Regions from separate parts of the Rathayibacter sp. CAU 1779 genome, predicted to be linked through region 1. Evidence: predicted binding sites of a transcription regulator. Region 1 holds the regulator's gene; the other holds the start of a gene.

Region 1 (8,746 bases):
CGGCATGGGAACGTATGCCGACGACATGCAGCTGTGGGCGCAGGCGGCACAGAACGTCTACGACGAGCAGGGCAAGGCGGGAGCACCGGCGCATCGATCCGTCGTCGCGTGGATCGGCTACGTCACCCCGCCGCCCGGCATCGACGCGGCGCTCGGCGGCTACGCGGCACGCGGTGCGCCGAGGCTCGTGACAGCACTCAGAGGATTCCGTGCGAGCCGCGACGGCGGAGTCGGCATCGACCTCAGCGTCATCGCGCACTCCTACGGGACGACGACGGCGGCGAACGCGCTGGCCTCCGCACGCGGGCTCGGCATCTACGCCTTTGTCATGCTCGGGTCCGCGGGAATCGAGGCGGACATCCGGGATGCCCGCGCCCTGCACACGGGACACGTCTACGCCGGGGAGGCGGTCGGCGACACCCAGGCGCAGTGGGGACGCCTCACTCGGCAGGATCCGCGCTCGCCGTCGTTCGGTGCCACGATCCTGCACGTCGAAGGCTCGGGCGGGCGCCTGCCGGTGACCGCCCACGAGCCGATCAAGCACTCGAACTGGAACAACGACCCGACATCCGCCGCCTACGCCGAGGTCACGGACATGACCGCGCTGGCGAAGAAGTTCAGCGAACACGTGACCACCTTCGGCTACCTGGATGCCGGCACCGAGTCGCTCGCGAACGCCGCGACCGCGACGACGCGGTATCCGACGCGGGGGCTGTACTGAGGCGGAAGGCGTGGACGGCGCAAGCGCCGGCGTGCGAACGGTGCGGATTCCGCCCGCCCCGCCGCTTCCGCTGGCCCTTCGTGTCGCCTCCCGGGCATCGCGGCGGCACGAAGGGACAGCGGAGCCGTGCTGGATGACGGGTGAACGGACAACGCCTGCACGGACAACGGGGTGTGCCGGCCTCTGGTTCGGCTGCGACCGCCACGCCGAATCCGGCTGCCAGCGGAATATCGGACGCCGTCTCAAAGTTGATATGAGTACGCTCAAGTTTTGTCGGACCGAGCTTGACAGACATCCGGCACTGACATAAGTTGAGCCTGCGAGACTCAACTATCTTTCGTGCCGCGACGCCCGAAAGAAAGGTCTCGTTCCATGGCTTCGGCCGCGGGTGCAGAAGGCACCGGGCCAGACGGGTGCGCCGATGTGCGCCCGAAGAAAGGGAAACAACACATGTCACGTGCAGTAGGTATCGACCTCGGAACGACCAACTCCGTGGTCGCCGTGCTCGAGGGCGGCGAGCCCGTCGTCATCGCCAACGCGGAGGGATTCCGCACCACCCCGTCGGTGGTCGCGTTCACCAAGGACGGCGAGGTGCTCGTCGGCGAGACCGCGAAGCGTCAGGCCGTCACCAACGTCGACCGCACGATCTCGTCGGTGAAGCGCCACATGGGCACCGACTGGACGCAGGAGATCGACGGCAAGAAGTACACCGCGCAGGAGATCTCCGCGCGCATCCTGCAGAAGCTCAAGCGGGACGCCGAGCAGTATCTGGGCGACACCGTGACGGATGCCGTCATCACCGTCCCCGCCTACTTCAACGACGCAGAGCGCCAGGCCACCAAGGAGGCCGGCGAGATCGCGGGCCTCAACGTACTCCGCATCATCAACGAGCCGACCGCGGCCGCGCTCGCGTACGGTCTGGACAAGGGCAAGGAAGACGAGCTCATCCTGGTCTTCGACCTCGGTGGCGGAACGTTCGACGTCTCGCTGCTCGAGGTGGGCAAGGACGACGACTTCTCCACCATCCAGGTGCGTGCGACCGCCGGTGACAACCGGCTCGGCGGCGACGACTGGGACCAGCGGGTCGTCGAGTGGCTGATCAAGAAGTTCAAGGAGACCACCGGTGTGGACGTCTCCGGCGACAAGATCGCGCTGCAGCGTCTGAAGGAAGCAGCCGAGCAGGCGAAGAAGGAGCTCTCGTCGAGCATGTCGACGAGCATCCAGCTCCCCTACCTGTCGCTGACCGAGAACGGCCCCGCGAACCTCGACGAGACGCTCACGCGCGCTCAGTTCGAGCAGATGACGAGCGACCTGCTCGACCGCACCAAGAAGCCGTTCCAGGACGTCATCAAGGAGGCCGGCATCAAGGTGGGCGACATCGCCCACGTCGTGCTGGTCGGCGGTTCGACCCGTATGCCTGCCGTCTCCGAGCTCGTGAAGCAGGAGACCGGCGGCAAGGACCCCAACAAGGGCGTCAACCCCGATGAGGTCGTGGCAGTCGGTGCCGCCCTGCAGGCCGGTGTGCTGAAGGGCGAGCGCAAGGACGTTCTGCTCATCGACGTCACCCCGCTGAGCCTCGGCATCGAGACCAAGGGCGGCATCATGACCAAGCTCATCGAGCGCAACACGGCCATCCCGACCAAGCGCAGCGAGACCTTCACCACCGCGGATGACAACCAGCCGTCCGTGGCGATCCAGGTGTTCCAGGGCGAGCGCGAGTTCACCCGCGACAACAAGCCGCTCGGCACGTTCGAGCTCACCGGCATCGCGCCGGCGCCGCGAGGGATCCCGCAGGTCGAGGTCACCTTCGACATCGACGCGAACGGCATCGTGCACGTGTCCGCCAAGGACAAGGGCACCGGCAAGGAGCAGTCGATGACCATCACCGGCGGCTCGTCGCTGCCCAAGGACGACATCGAGCGCATGGTCCGCGAGGCCGAGGAGCACGCCGCAGAGGACAAGAAGCGTCGTGAGTCCGCCGAGGTGCGCAACAGCGCCGAGCAGATGGTCTACTCCATCGAGAAGCTCATCAAGGACAACGAGGACAAGCTGCCGTCCGACGTGAAGGATGACGTGCAGGGCGACGTCGACGCGCTCAAGTCCGCACTCGCCGGTGACGACGACGAGGCCGTGAAGTCCGCATACGACAAGCTGAGTGCGAGCCAGCAGAAGCTGGGCGAGGCGATCTACGCGTCGGCGCAGGCAGACGCATCCGCTCCGCAGGGCGAACAGCCCGCCGGGGAGTCGGAGTCGTCGTCTGATGACGACGTCGTTGACGCCGAGGTCGTGGACGACGAGGACGAGAAGAAGTAGTCATGGCGAAGAACGACGAATCGAACGAACACGAGGAGCCGGTGGTCCGCGACAAGCGGCGCATCGACCCCGAAACGGGAAAGGTTCGTCAGCCGGACGGGTCGGAGCAGAGCGACGCGGCGGAGTCGAAGGGCTCCGCCGCCGACCCCTCGACGGGCTCGGGGCAGCGCCTCGATCACGAGCAGGTGGTCGACACCGGCGAGGGCTATGAGGGACCGGATGTCGAGACCTCCCTTTCCGACGCCGACCTCGCTTTCCTCTCCGGCCAGTCGAGCGCCGACGAGCTCGCTGCCGAGCGGCTCGCCGACCTCCAGCGGGTGACCGCGGAGTACGCGAACTACCGCAAGCGCACCGAGGCGAACCGCGAGGTCGAGCGGGAGCGTGCCGTGGCCGACACGGCGAAGGCGATCCTGCCCGTTCTCGACGACCTCGACCGTGCCGAGAAGCACGGCGACCTCGACGGGGACAGCCCGTTCGCGACGATCGCCGGCAAGCTGCGCGGTGCGGCCGAGAAGCTCGGGCTCGCACCCTTCGGTGCGGCCGGTGAGGTCTTCGACCACAACGTGCACGAGGCGATCTTCCAGCAGCCGTCGCCCGACGTGACCGAGCCCACGATCATCGACGTGGTGGAGGTGGGCTACACGCTCGGCTCCACGCTCGTGCGCGCGGCCAAGGTGGTCGTCGCGGTTCCCGCGTAGCGCGCTTGGAGCTTGGAGCAAGGGCCATTTCTGGCCCTTGCCGCGACGCCAGCGCCGACCGTCGTCTCGACGGTCGGTCACCAGATGGCTTCGGCGCTGGTGTCGCGCCCCAGTAGTGCGAGGGCACACGACTCTCGGATAAGTCAACATAGGCAACAGAAGCAGAAAGGGGGTGCCGGGTGGCCAGTCAGGACTGGTTCGACAAGGACTTCTACAAGGTCCTCGGCGTCTCCAAGGACGTCTCGCAATCCGAACTGAAGAAGACGTATCGCAAGCTCGCGCGCCAGTATCATCCGGATTCCAATCCCGGGGACGCGAAGGCCGAGGCGAAGTTCAAGGAGATCAGCGAGGCGTATTCGGTGCTCTCCGATGAGGAGGAGCGCAAGGAGTACGACCAGATCCGGGCCATGGGATCCGGCGCCCGCTTCACCGCCCCCGGTGGCGCTCAGGGGTCAGGCGGCTTCGAGGATGTCTTCGGCGGCATGTTCGGACAGGGCGGCCGTGGCCAGTCGTACACGTTCCAGCAGGGCGACGGTCAGTACGACGACCTGCTCGGCGGCCTCTTCGGCAATGGTCGTTTCGGCCAGTCGACCGGTGGTTACCGCGGCTACGGCGGGCCGACGCAGGGGCAGGATGTCACGGCATCCACGACGATCGACTTCCAGACCGCCGTCAGCGGCGAGACCGTTCACCTCACTGTGGACGGCGAGACGGTGAAGGTGCGGATCCCGGCCGGCGTCTCGGACAAGCAGCGCATCCGCGTGCCACGCAAGGGACGACCGTCGCCGGATGGCGGCGAGCGCGGCGACCTCTACCTGACCGTGTCGGTGCGCAAGCATCCGGTGTTCGAAAGGGACGGCCTCAACCTGCGCGTGACGGTGCCTGTGACGTTCGCCGAGGCGACGCTGGGCGCCACCATCGAGGTGCCGATGCTGAGCGGCGACACCGTGCGGCTCAAGGTTGCGCCCGGAACGCCGAGCGGACGCGTGCTGCGCGTCAAGGGACGCGGCGTTTCGACCAAGAGCGGCACCGGCGACCTGCTGGCCGTTGTGCAGGTCGTCGTCCCATCGCACCTGACGAAGGCGGGCGAGGAAGCGCTGCACGCCTTCGAGGAGACGCTGCCCGAAGAGAATCCGCGCGAGGAGCTGCTCTCGAAGGCGAGGGCGGCAGCGCGCTGACCGGCGCGCCGACCGCGCCGCGGCGGCGCGATCACGTACGCAGGCAGTATGCGGACGGCCGCGGAACGGCACGGACCGTGTGGTAGGAGCGGTACCGAACAGAGAGCGAGGTGAACGGCGATGGTCGAATTGGATGAGACGACCCCCGTCTTCGCGATCACGGCGGCTGCCGAGCTGGCCGGCATGCATCCGCAGACGCTGCGTCAGTACGACCGCCTCGGACTGGTGAGCCCGAAGCGCACGGCGGGACGCTCGCGCCGGTACTCGATGCGCGACGTCATTCAGCTGCGCGAGGTCTCGCGGCTGGGCTCCGAAGGGGTGAGTCTGGAGGGTATCCGCCGCATCCTGGAGCTCGAGAACCACGTGAGCCGACTCAGCGATCGGGTGCGGGAGCTCGAGAGCGCGCTCGCCGACGAGATGCTCAACCGGCCTGGCCGCCGCGTGTTCGCGGCGGGATCCGAGGGCGAGGTGGTCTCGCTGCGTGCTGGCACTCGCGTGCGGCGCAGCAACCAGGTCGTCGTGTGGCGGCCTCTGGAGAAGTGAGCACTGCACGTTCCAGCGAGCGGAGAAGGTGCGCGAACGAGAGCGAGCCGCCGACTCGACGAGATCGACGACGACGTGCAGGTGGCCACGATGCAGGAGCGGGTCGCGACGGGGCGGGCCGCATCACTCGCGCGATGTGACCCGCCCACAGTGAGCGCGATGCGGCCCGCGATCGATCAGCGTCTGAGAACGATCTGCTTCGCGTGTCCGTGACCGTCGAGCGCGAACCGCAGTGCGAGCGGGCGGGTGCCGGTCACGGTGACCCCGTCATCCGCCTGCTGCACCCGGAAGGGTCCGGAGTCGGGGAGCACGAGCGTCGCGGTCGACTGCGTGCGGCTCGGATCCGCGAGCGCCACCGTGACGACATCGCCGTCTCTGTGCACCGCCACCGAGCACGGACCGCTCACCTGCATCCCGTGCACCGGATTCGCGGGGGCGGTGAAGAAGTTGCCGAGCGTGACGCCGGTTCTGGTGTCGAGGACCGCCTGGCTCGCCGCCGTGTTCGCCAGCACCCGCACCCGCTTCTGCGCCTGCGACGAGAACGTCGTGCTGTGGGAAGCGGTCGGGAGCAGGAGGAACGCGTATCCGCCCGACGTCGGGTCGGTGCCGTGCGGGTGGGTCACCGTCACATAGTCGCGCTGACGAACGTCGGTGGATCCCGCCGTGTCCGCTCCCGAGTTGATCGCGTTCCACGTGCCCTCACGATGCACCACCTGCACCTGAGGTGTGCCGGAGACGCCTTCGGCGGCGAGCAGCACGATTCCGCCGTACCCCTCGATGTGGAGGCTGCGGGTGAAGGCGAGTGGCGCATCCCCTGCCTTCGGCCTCTTCATGGCGTGGTCGACCCGCAGCACGGGCGCAGAACCCGCCGCATAGGAGCGGTTCTCGACGGTGGTGAAGACGTCGTGGCCCCCGGAACCCGCGATCGCCGCGCCCAGGCATACAACGCCGTCGTCGAGGAAGAACCACGACTTCTTGCCTGCGAGGGTCTTGTCGAAGTTGAGGTGATCCATGCCCTGCACGCCCCACCGGTTCTCGAGGGCGAGCCCTCCCGCGAACTTTTGGAACGCGCGCGGGATTCCGGTGCCTGCTCCCCCTGCGCCTGACCCGCGGGTCTCGTCGTTCACCGTGGTGCCCGGAAGTCGATAGGGGTCGACCGTCGGCCAGAAGTCCGCGCTGAACTGCGCGGGATCCGACCGCGGCGTGTAGACGAAGAGCATGCCGTCGCCCTGATACCAGCCGAGATTGTTCTCGTCGTTGCCCCACTCGTAACGGCCGATCCGCGTGGACGAGATGCTCGCGACCGCCGACCACGACGGCCTGTGGTGCACGAGACGATCCTGGTCGCCGAACGACTGCGTGGTGACCGGTGCCGGCGCCGCCTGCACGGAGTCATCGGCCAGCACACCGGCGACGAGCAGCGCCTGGGCGATGGTCAGCGTCGGCACGCCGACCAGGTTCACGTCGGTGCACTGTTTCAACCAGCCTTTGGCGAGCGAGAGGAACCGGCCCTGGTACGCCGCCGGTGCGCCGGTCGCGAGCAGGAGCGTGCACGCGATGAGCGTCGCGCCGTCGACGTAGTCCGGCTCGTTCTCCCGCGAAACGGCTCGGCCGCGGACCGTGTCCATCACGCGGCCGCCCACCACGAAGGGCTGGAACGTCTTCTGGATCGAGTCCAGGAAGACGGTCTGGTTCGGGTCGGTGATCGCCCACTCGCTCCCGCCGAGCAGCGCCAGGATCGAGGCGACTCCGGAGAGGGTGACCGTGCCATACGTCCCGGCGTACGGCAGGTAGGTGTGCTGCACGAAGGATCCGTCGCGGTAGAAGCCGTCGCCGGACGTCACATAGGTGAAGAGGCTGTTGCGTGCCCCGCCCACGACGTCGCTCAGGGCGTCCCGTGCGGTGGTGATCTCGTCGGTGCGGTTGTCCAGGATGCCGCGCAGCGCCGTGTTCAGCGCCTTGTCGCTGCGGTTGGCGCCGGTCTCGGCGAGACTCGTGCCCCTGCCGCGATAGTTGGGGTCCGGCGCGAAATAGCGTGCGGCGGCCAGAAGGCTGGTGCGCACGGATGCCGGGACCTGGTCGTACAGCAGCACGAGGACGTCGGCGGCGTCCCTCGGCACGCCGATCTCCCAGAACCACCAGTTGCCCGCGGCGGTCTTGCCCGCTACGTACGAGTTCGTGCTCAGCCAGGTGAGCGACGTGACCAGATCCGCGGCGAGCTGCTGGTCGCCGAACTGTGTCGTGCCTTTCGTCGCCCAGGCCTTGGCGAGGCTGAGCACGCGATCGAAAGTCACGCCCATGTTGCCCGTCGCCGTCGCTGCGGCGATGCCGAGGAGCGGCAGATCGGCCCACACCCCCGGCGAGCCGGCGTCCAGGGTCATGCCCTTCCAGGAGGTGTCGGCGTCTGACGAGATGCGTGCGAGCGTGTCGGACAGTGCCGCGACGTCGCCTGCCGTGCCCGAGCCGACGAGCATGGTGGCCCGCCTGGCGATCAGGTCGGCGAGCGTCGGAGCCGCGGTGTCCGCCGACGCTCGCAGAGCTCCGGTGGTCGTGCCGAAGAGCGTGGTGGCCAGTGCGCCCGCGCCTGCGAGCATGAGCAGGCTGCGCCGCGAGACCGTGAGCCCTCCCGTGTTCGCATCGGATCCGGCTGTTTCGCTGTCGTGCATGGTTCTCTCTTTCTCTCGTCCTCGAGATCGGATGTCGAGGTCTGGCTACGACAAGGAGAGTTCGGGTCTCTGATCGCCTCAGCGTTCGGCGCCTGTGACTGTGCGACGGGCCGGTCATGCCTCCTTCGGCGGCGCCACGGACTCGCGCACCACGACGTGCGTGCCCACGATGACCTCATTGGCGGACTGGCGGTCGAACGCGTCCTCGCGGTGGAGCGCGATGCGAACGGACTCGCGTCCCATCTCCTCGAGCGGCACGTGCACGGTGGTCAGCTTGGGCCGCAGCTCGAAAGACTGCGGGATGTCGTCGTAGCCCACGAGTGAGATGTCGTCGGGAACGCGGACGCCGGCATCCGTGAGCGCTTCGAGGGCGCCGGCTGCGACGAGGTCGTTCGCTGCGAACACCGCGGTGTACGAGAGATCGGTCTGCAGCAGCTCGCGCATGCGGGTGTATCCGAAGTGGCGTCCGAAAGCGCCCTCGTGCACGAGATCGTCGGTCGGCTCGATGCCGCGGGCGAGCAGCGCTCGACGGTATCCCTGCAGCCGTGCGCTGGTCGTGGAGAGCCCGGGCGGCCCGCCCAGATACAGGATGCGGCGGTGCCCCTGCGCGATGAGGTGCTCGGTGAG
Region 2 (8,746 bases), on a different contig from region 1:
TTGGGGCAGGGTCAAGCGGACGCGCGAGCCGTGTCCGACCGACCGAGGGCGGCTATCCGTTCGAACGGAAGAAGTCGTTCGCCCGCCCCGTCCACAACAGGATGATGATGATCAGCGAGATCAGCGCGCTGATCGCCGACCACGCGAACTGGCCGGGATACGCCCAGGCGGTGAACGCATCCCCCACGATCGCGAGCAGCTGCACGATCGTGACCACGATCCGTGCGCCGCGCGAGCCGCGCAGCAAGCCGCCTGCGACGAGGACGACCACCACGCCGAACAGGATACTGAGGATCGCCGACGTGATGACGGATCCCTCCCCCGCCCACGCCGCACGCACGCTCGGCTCGTTCTTCACGACGAGTAGGAAGACGCCCGCGATGATGTTCAGCGCGCCCTCGATCCACGCCAGGACGGCGATCAGGGTCACGCCCGCCGGACGTCTGGTCGCTGCGCTCATGGTTCCTCCCACAGTCGGATGCTGTCTTCACCGTACCGATCGCACGCATCTGCACGGATGAGCGAACCGGACTCGCGACCTTTTGCCGTGTCTTCACGCAGGGTTCACTGGCACCTGATTGGGTGACACGCGTCGAAGGGGAATGAGGCATGCGCTTACACGCCACGCGCGTCTGGAGAGGGGCGGCCGTCGCAGTCGCCGCGCTCGGGATGCTCTCGGGTTCATTGGCCGCAACGGCGGCCGCGGAGGCGACGCCGTCGAGCGGCGTCGTGATCAACGAGGTGTATGGGGGCGGCGGCAACTCCGGCTCCACCTACACGAACGACTTCGTCGAGCTGACGAACCGCGGCACGACAGCCGTCGACCTCGACGGATGGTCCGTGCAGTACCACTCGAAGTCCGGGACCGGCACGTGGCAGGTGACACCGCTGGCTGGAAGCCTCGCACCGGGGGCGTTCTACCTCGTCGGCGAGGCCAAGGGATCCGGTGGCACGACGCCGCTCCCGACGACGGATGCTTCCGGCTCGATCGCCCTGTCGGCCACCGACGGCAGCGTGGCTCTCGTGCAGGGCACGACAGCACTGACCTGCGCCGACTCGTCGACCTGCCAGGCGGCATCCGTCGATCTCGTCGGATTCGGCGCAGCGGCTCTCGCGGAGGGCTCGCCAGCGACCGGTGCGTCGAACTCCGCATCCGTGCAGCGCACGAGTGCGGAGGACACCGACGACAACGGGACGGACTTCGCCGCCGGCGCACCCACACCGGGCGCAACGAACGCCGGCGACGACGGGGACGGCGGATCCACGACTCCCCCGACGCCCGGAACGACACGGATCCACGACATCCAGGGCACGAGCTTCGTGTCGCCGCTGAACGGACAGCAGGTGACCGACGTGCCCGGCGTGGTGACGGGGGTGCGGGCATCCGGATCCAGTCGCGGATTCTGGGTGCAGGACCCCGAGCCGGACTCGAACCCGACCACCAGCGAGGGCGTCTTCGTGTACACCGGCAGCGCGCCGAGCGTCACGTCGGGCGATTCTGTGCTGTTCTCCGGAACGGTGAAGGACTACTACCCGCTGGCCAGCGGCGACACCGTGTCGCAGACGTCCAACCTCTCGGTCACCGAGATCGAGAGTCCGACGGTCTACACGGTCTCGCACGGAAACCCGCTACCCGCACCCATCGTCATCGGTTCGAAGACCGTGCCCGACACCTACGCGCCGAACCTGAACGGCGGCAACATCGAGTCAACGCCGATCACGCCGAAGCGGTCGGCTCTCGACTACTACGAGTCGATCGAGGGCATGCGCGTCGAGGTGGATGACGCTCGCGTCGTCGGGCCGAGCGACAGCTACGGCGAGCAGTACATCACCACGAAGCCGACTCAGAACGTCAGCTACCGCGGCGGAACACTCCTGACCGGCGAGAACCAGACACCGTCCGGTCGTCTCGAGGTCGTCCCGGCTGACGGATCGAACCCGAACGTCACCGTCGGCGACGTGTTCACCGGCGCGACGGTCGGCCCGATCGACTACTCCCTGTACGGCGGCTACCTGATCGCCGCCACGCAGCTGGGCACGGTGAAAGCCGGGGGGCTCGCACCCGTCGTCGCGAAGAAGACGGCCGGCGACCAGCTCTCCGTCGCCACCTACAACGTCGAGAACCTCGCACCGAGCGACTCGGCCGATAAATACAGCCGGCTCGCCCAGGGCGTCGTGACCAACCTCGCGTCGCCCGACATCGTGGCGCTCGAAGAGGTGCAGGACAACGACGGCGCAACCGACTCGGGAACCGTCGCGGCCGACCAGACGCTCGCGAAGCTGACGGCGGCGATCCACACCGCCGGAGGTCCGCTGTACGACTGGCGCGAGATCGACCCCGTGAACGACGAGGACGGCGGCCAGCCGGGAGGCAACATCCGCGTCGCCTTCCTGTTCGATCCGACCAGGGTGTCCTTCGTGGACCGCGGCGGCTCGTCCGTCGACCGCTCGACGACCGGCACCTCGGTGCAGAAGGTGAAGGGCGAACCGCAGCTCACCCTCTCCCCCGGTCGCATCGATCCGACCAGCGACGCCTGGCAGGACAGCCGCAAGCCGCTGGTGGGCGAGTTCTCGTTCCGCGGTCAGGACGTGTTCGTGATCGGCAACCACTTCGACTCGAAGCTCGGCGACCAGAACGCGGACGGCCGGTACCAGTACCCGGAGCAGTCGTCGGCCGTGCAGCGGGGGCAGCAGGCGACAGAGGTGCATGACTTCGTGGCATCCCTGTTGAAGGCGGACAAGAAGGCGAAGGTCATCGTCGCCGGTGACCTCAACGACTACCAGTTCAGCCCCGCACTGCAGACGCTCACGGGCGCAGCGACAGGCAAGCCGATCCTCACCGACCTGATCACGACACTGCCGAAGAACCAGCAGTACACCTACGTGTACGACGGGATCTCCGAGGTGCTCGACCACATCCTGGTCACCCCGGGTGTCGGCAAGCCCGACTACCAGGTGGTTCATGTCAACTCCGAGTTCGCGAACCAGGTCAGCGACCACGACCCGCAGGAGGTGGCCATCTCCGCAGGCGCCAAGCCGTGGACGCCGGCCGGCTACCAGCACAAGACCTGTGCTCCGGATGCCGTCGCCACCGGCTACTCCGACGCGCTCGACAAGCTCACCTACGACGGCATCGAACTCGGCGGGCTCTCCTCGCTGGCGCGTGATCCGAAGTCGGGAGGATACGTCGCCGCGGTCGACAACCACGCGACGGATCCAGCCCGTATCTGGTTCGTCTCGAGCCTCACGCACCCGAAGGTGACGCGGGATCCGCTCGTGCTCAAGCGCGCGGACGGCACGCCGTACAACGGCGTCGACAGTGACAACGAGGGCCTTGCCGTGCTGCCGAACGGCGACTTCGTGGTGAGCAGCGAGAGCGAGCCGTCCATCCGGATCTTCGGACGCGACGGCGTCCAGAAGACGTCGCTGACCGTTCCCGACCGGTTCGCCGTGACCGGCACAACGGCTGGGGGCGAGGCGACGTCGAACGCCACGCTCGAAGGCCTGACGATCACGCCGAACGGCAAGACCATCGTCGCAGCCATGGAGGGTGCGCTCTCCGGTGATGTCTCATCCGACGGCGACGCCACGGCACACCGCCTGCTCGTCTACACGCAGGGCAAGCACGGGTCGTGGTCGCTGAAGAAGCAGGTGGAGTACCGCACGGAGCCGGGCATGCGCATCCCGGAGATCACCGCGTACGGCAACGACGGATTCGTCGTCGAGGAGGCCGCGTGGTCTGCTTCGATCGGAAATTCGGTCAACCTGTACGCCGTGAAGGGACTGACGGATGGGCACGACGTGAGTTCCGTCGCGAACCTTGGCACGGCATCCGCTGGGCTCGCCGTGAAGAAGTCGCTCGTGGCCGATCTCGTGCAGTGCCCGACGCTCGGTGCGACGGCGAAGGAGGCGCAGGCCAACCCGCTGCTGGACAACTTCGAGGGCATGGTGGCGACGGGAAGCCATGGCCCCGATCACTCCACAGGCATCGCGCTGATCAGCGACGACAATTTCGGAGCGTCGCAGACCACACGGATCCTGGGCCTGGACGTGAAGCTGCCGTGGTCGTCACGCGGTGGGGCCGGCGCCGGAAGGCGTCGGCCCCTTCGTGTCTGTCGTATTCGTCGTGTTGGTCGGTCCTGTCGGTTGGTCGGCCGAGACGCCGACGTGGGCGCCCGTGCCCGTGGGCGCCCGTGCCCGTGGGCGCCGCCGTCACTGCACGAAGACGCCTCGCGATGTGGGAATAGCCAGCGTCCTCGTGCGTTGAAGTTGATAACACTCGACTCAAGTTCGGGTGCGTCAACGGAATTCAACCCGGAAATACAGGAGAATCAGTGCCTGAGAACTTCTTCCCCGGCTCCGCCGAGAACGGCGACGGCAACTCGTTCGACGAGTTCCTCGCGCGCTATCTCGCAGGCGAAAGGGCGCGCGAGTCACGTTCGATCGACATCAGCCGATTCCTCAGCCGCCGTACGCAGGAGGTCCTGCAGCGGGCGGGCCGCTTCGCGCTCGAGCACGGGCACAACGAGCTCGACGCGTTGCACATGCTGCTCGTGATGGCCAGCGAAGATCCGGCGGCCGAAGCCATGCGGCGCATCGGTGTCGATCCGGCACGCATCGCACGCGCGGCGGAGCAGCGCCTTCCGCAGACCGGCGAGGCGACGACGGATGCCCCTGCGCTCACGCAATCCGCGCAGCGCACGCTGTTCCACGCGTACCAGGTGGCGCGCGCATCCGGATCCACCTACATCGACCCCGAGCACCTCTTCTACGCGCTCGTGATCGCGCAGGACTCCCCCGCCGGCCAGGTGCTGGCATCCGCGGGGGTCACGCCCGAAGCGCTCGCGGGTGCGATGCGCGACGCCGCGACGGTGGGCGCAGGAGCACCGGATGCCGTCGGCGACGACGAGCAGGCATCCGAGACTCCCATGCTCGACAAGTTCGGCACCGACCTCACCCAGCTCGCCCGAGACGGCAGGCTGGACCCGGTGATCGGCCGCGTGGACGAGATCGAGCAGACGGTGGAGATCCTCTCCCGCCGCACCAAGAACAACCCGGTCCTGGTCGGCGAGGCAGGCGTGGGCAAGACCGCGATCGTCGAGGGACTGGCCCAGGCCATCGTCGACGGCGGGGTGCCCGAGCAGCTGCGAGACAAGCGCATCGTCTCGCTCGACCTGCCAGGCATGCTCGCAGGAACCCGCTACCGCGGCGACTTCGAGGAGCGCCTCACCAAGACGATGGACGAGATCGCGGACCGCAAGGGCGAGCTCATCGTCTTCATCGACGAGGTGCACACGGTGATGGGCGCCGGCGGTGCCGGTGACGGCGGAATGGATGCGGGCAACATCCTCAAGCCTCGCCTTGCCAAGGGCGACCTGCACCTGGTGGGCGCGACGACACTCAAGGAGTACCGCATCATCGAGAAGGATCCGGCGCTGGAGCGCCGCTTCCAGCCGGTGACCGTCGCCGAGCCCTCCATCGAGGACTCGGTCGCCATCCTCGCCGGGCTGAAGCCGGCATACGAGGAGCACCACGGCGTGACGTACACGGATGACGCCATCCGCTCGGCCGTCGAGCTGTCGGCACGGTATGTGTCCGACCGGTTCCTGCCCGACAAGGCCATCGACCTGATCGACCAGGCGGGCGCGCGGCTGCGGCTTCGCCTCGGCAAGCTGGTCGACGCATCCGCTCTGATGCAGCAGCTGGCCGACCTCGAGGCGGAGAAGAACGCCGCAGTGTCGGCGGAGCGCTACGAGGAGGCGTCGAAGCTGCGCGACGAGATCGAGGTGGTGCAGGGCAAGCTGGCCCAGGCATCCGCTTCCGGTGCTCGCTCCGCGCACGATGCCGTCATCGACGAGCCGGAGATCGCTGCCGTCATATCACGTGCCACCGGCATCCCGGTCGCGCGCATCGGCGAAGCCGACCGCGAGCGGCTGGCGAAGCTGGAGGGTGAGCTGCACGAGCGCGTGATCGGACAGGACGACGCCGTGACGGCCGTCGCGAAGTCGGTGCGACGCAACCGCACCGGCATGGGCGATGCGAGCCGCCCGGTCGGCAGCTTCCTGTTCCTCGGCCCGACCGGCGTCGGCAAGACGGAGCTGGCGAAGGCCCTCGCGTCGTCGCTGTTCGGCTCGGAGAAGTCGATGATCCGCTTCGACATGAGCGAGTTCGGCGAGCGCCACACGGCCGCGCGCCTGATCGGCGCCCCTCCCGGATACGTCGGCTACGACGAGGCCGGTCAGCTGACCGAGCGTGTGCGTCGCAACCCGTACTCTGTGCTGCTGTTCGACGAGATCGAGAAGGCGCACCCCGACATCTTCAACCTGCTGCTGCAGGTGCTGGATGACGGACGCCTCACCGACGGTCAGGGCCGCACCGTGGACTTCCGCAACACGGTCGTGATCATGACCTCGAACATCGGCAGCGAGTTCCTCGCCTCCAAATCGGGCGCACTCGGCTTCGTGGCTCCCGGCGCCGACGGGTTCGGCGACGAGAAGGCTCTTCGCGACCGGGTGATGGGCAAGCTGCGTGAGAACATGCGGCCGGAGTTCATCAACCGCATCGACGAGATCGTGCTGTTCCGCAAGCTCGACCGCGATCAGCTGCGCGACATCGTGCGCCTGCTGCTGACGGCGACCGAGGCGCGTCTGGCGCAGCGCGAGATCACGCTGAGCGTGACGGATGCCGCCATCGAGTGGATCGCTGACCACGGCTACGAGCCGGAGTTCGGCGCCCGCCCGCTGCGCAGGGTCATCCAGCGCGAGGTGGACGACCGCGTCGCCGACCTGCTGGTGAACGGCTCGGTCGATGACGGCGGAACCGTGCACGTGGATGCCGCGGGCGGCGAGCTGCTCGTGACCTCCGGTGAGCGGGTGCACGTCACAGCCTGATACCTCAGCCTCCCCAAGCGCCCCGGTGCGGTCCCCCACGCACCGGGGCGCCTTTGGCTGTGCCGCCCCGGGCACTGTGCCGCCGCTCGGAATTCGTGGCGCTCAGGGTTCGTGGCGCCCGGTAGGAATCCGATGGCGGCCCGTCGGCGACGTTCAGCCTGTGCTGTTACGGTCAGGTGTCGGCATCGTGTCGACGTCAGGGAAGATCTCTCCGAACTCCGCGCGCAGTCTGCCGCAGTGCGAACGTTTCCTCTGGGCCACTCAGAGGAGCGACATGTCGCACATCTCCCCTTTCACTTCGTCGTCGGCCGACGCAGCCGCACATCATGCTCCTGCGGTGCTCGAGCCGACGCTTCCGATCGGTGCAACCGCCATCGTCTACTGCGAGGGCCAGTTCGGTGAGCAAGATGGCAAGACCGCGAACGGCCTCGTGCGCTTCTCGGAGCGGTACGAGATCCTGAGCGTCATCGACAGTACCCACGACGGCGCGGATGCCGGCAGCTACCTCGACGGGGCCGCCAACGGCATCCCCGTCGTCGCCTCGCTCGCGGCGGCCGTCGCCCGAGCCGGCCGCGTCCCCGACTACCTGATCTCTGGCGTCGCGCCCGCCGACGGACTGCTGTCGGCCGCCCAGCGCACGGTGCTGCTGGACGGCATCGCGCGGGGCATGCACATCGTCAACGGGCTGCACGAGTTCCTCAACGACGACGCGGAGTTCGCCGCGGCCGCCCTGCTGAGCAACGTCACGATCACCGATGTGCGCAAGCCGAAGGACAAGAAGGACCTGCACCTCTTCTCCGGACGCATCTTCGACGTGACCTGCCCGCGCATCGCCATCCTCGGCACCGACGGCGCCATCGGAAAGCGAACGACCGCCACCCTGCTCGTGCAGGCACTGCGGGGGCGCGGCATCAACGCTGTCATGGTCGGAACCGGCCAGACGTCCATCATGCAGGGCGGAAAATACGGCGTCGCGCTCGACGCGATCGTGCCGCAGTTCTGCTCAGGCGAGGTGGAGGACCAGGTCGTCGCGGCGTTCAACGGCGAGCGTCCCGACGTGATCGTGGTCGAGGGTCAGGGTGCGCTCAGCCACCCGGCCTACATGACCAGCGCGCACATTCTGCGCGGCAGTCGGGCCGACGCCGTGATCGTGCAGCACGCACCCCGGCGTCGGATGCTCGGTGACTTCCCGATGATGCCGGTGCCGTCGGCATCCAGCGAGGTCGCACTGATCGAGTCCTTCGCCGACACCAGGGTCATCGGCATCACCATGAATCACGAAGACATGGCATCGGACGAGATCGGCCAGGCGATCGGCGACCTCGAGCACGAGACGAACCTGCCGGCCACCGATCCCCTGACGAGGCCGCTCGACGAGCTCGCCGACATGGTGCTGGCGGCCTTCCCCCAGCTCGTGCACTAGGGCACGGATGTCGGCCCCGCACGCCCGGTGAGCTTCGCCGCCCTGAACGCCTCGGCCCAGCACCCGCCCGAGCGCGCGCCGGCCCGAGATCGCTCGCGCGTCTAGATGCTCGTGCGTTTAGATGCTCTGGCGTTTAGATGCTCTGGCGTCGCTCGAGCATCGGGCACGCGAACGGATCCTTCTCGCCCAGCCCGACACGGTTGATGTACCTGAACACGATGGCGTACGACTCGAGCAGCCCGGTCTGCACGTACGGCACCTGCCGCTCATCGCAGTAGCCGTGCACGATCGGCGCCGCGTACCGCAGGTGCGGCCTCGGCATGGACGGGAACAGGTGGTGCTCGATCTGATAGTTGAGCCCGCCCATGGCGAAGTCGAGCATCCAGTTGCCGCGGATGTTCCGGCTCATCATCACCTGCCTGCGCAGGAAGTC

What was found. Region 1 encodes HspR, which represses chaperone genes until heat shock. Its sites were predicted from a motif close to AAGTTGAGTCNNNNNGACTCAACTT; they were not measured.
Region 2: a site for HspR is predicted at 4,267-4,291, ahead of ACX9R5_RS17775 (ATP-dependent Clp protease ATP-binding subunit). Genes of this name have one in related genera too.

The regions. Positions count from the first base shown of each region.
Region 1 is NZ_JBTOLK010000001.1:833,286-842,031, forward strand. It holds gene ACX9R5_RS03790 (alpha/beta hydrolase) at 1-721, shown strand, start outside; gene dnaK (molecular chaperone DnaK) at 1,172-3,034, shown strand; gene ACX9R5_RS03800 (nucleotide exchange factor GrpE) at 3,037-3,732, shown strand; gene ACX9R5_RS03805 (DnaJ C-terminal domain-containing protein) at 3,912-4,910, shown strand; gene ACX9R5_RS03810 (heat shock protein transcriptional repressor HspR) at 5,031-5,453, shown strand; gene ACX9R5_RS03815 (polysaccharide lyase 8 family protein) at 5,630-8,119, opposite strand; gene ACX9R5_RS03820 (LacI family DNA-binding transcriptional regulator) at 8,234-8,746, opposite strand, start outside.
Region 2 is NZ_JBTOLK010000005.1:19,512-28,257, forward strand. It holds gene ACX9R5_RS17765 (DUF7144 family membrane protein) at 53-460, opposite strand; partial or broken gene ACX9R5_RS17770 (esterase-like activity of phytase family protein) at 670-4,002, shown strand; gene ACX9R5_RS17775 (ATP-dependent Clp protease ATP-binding subunit) at 4,335-6,890, shown strand; gene ACX9R5_RS17780 (DUF1611 domain-containing protein) at 7,165-8,313, shown strand; gene ACX9R5_RS17785 (fatty acid desaturase family protein) at 8,447-8,746, opposite strand, start outside.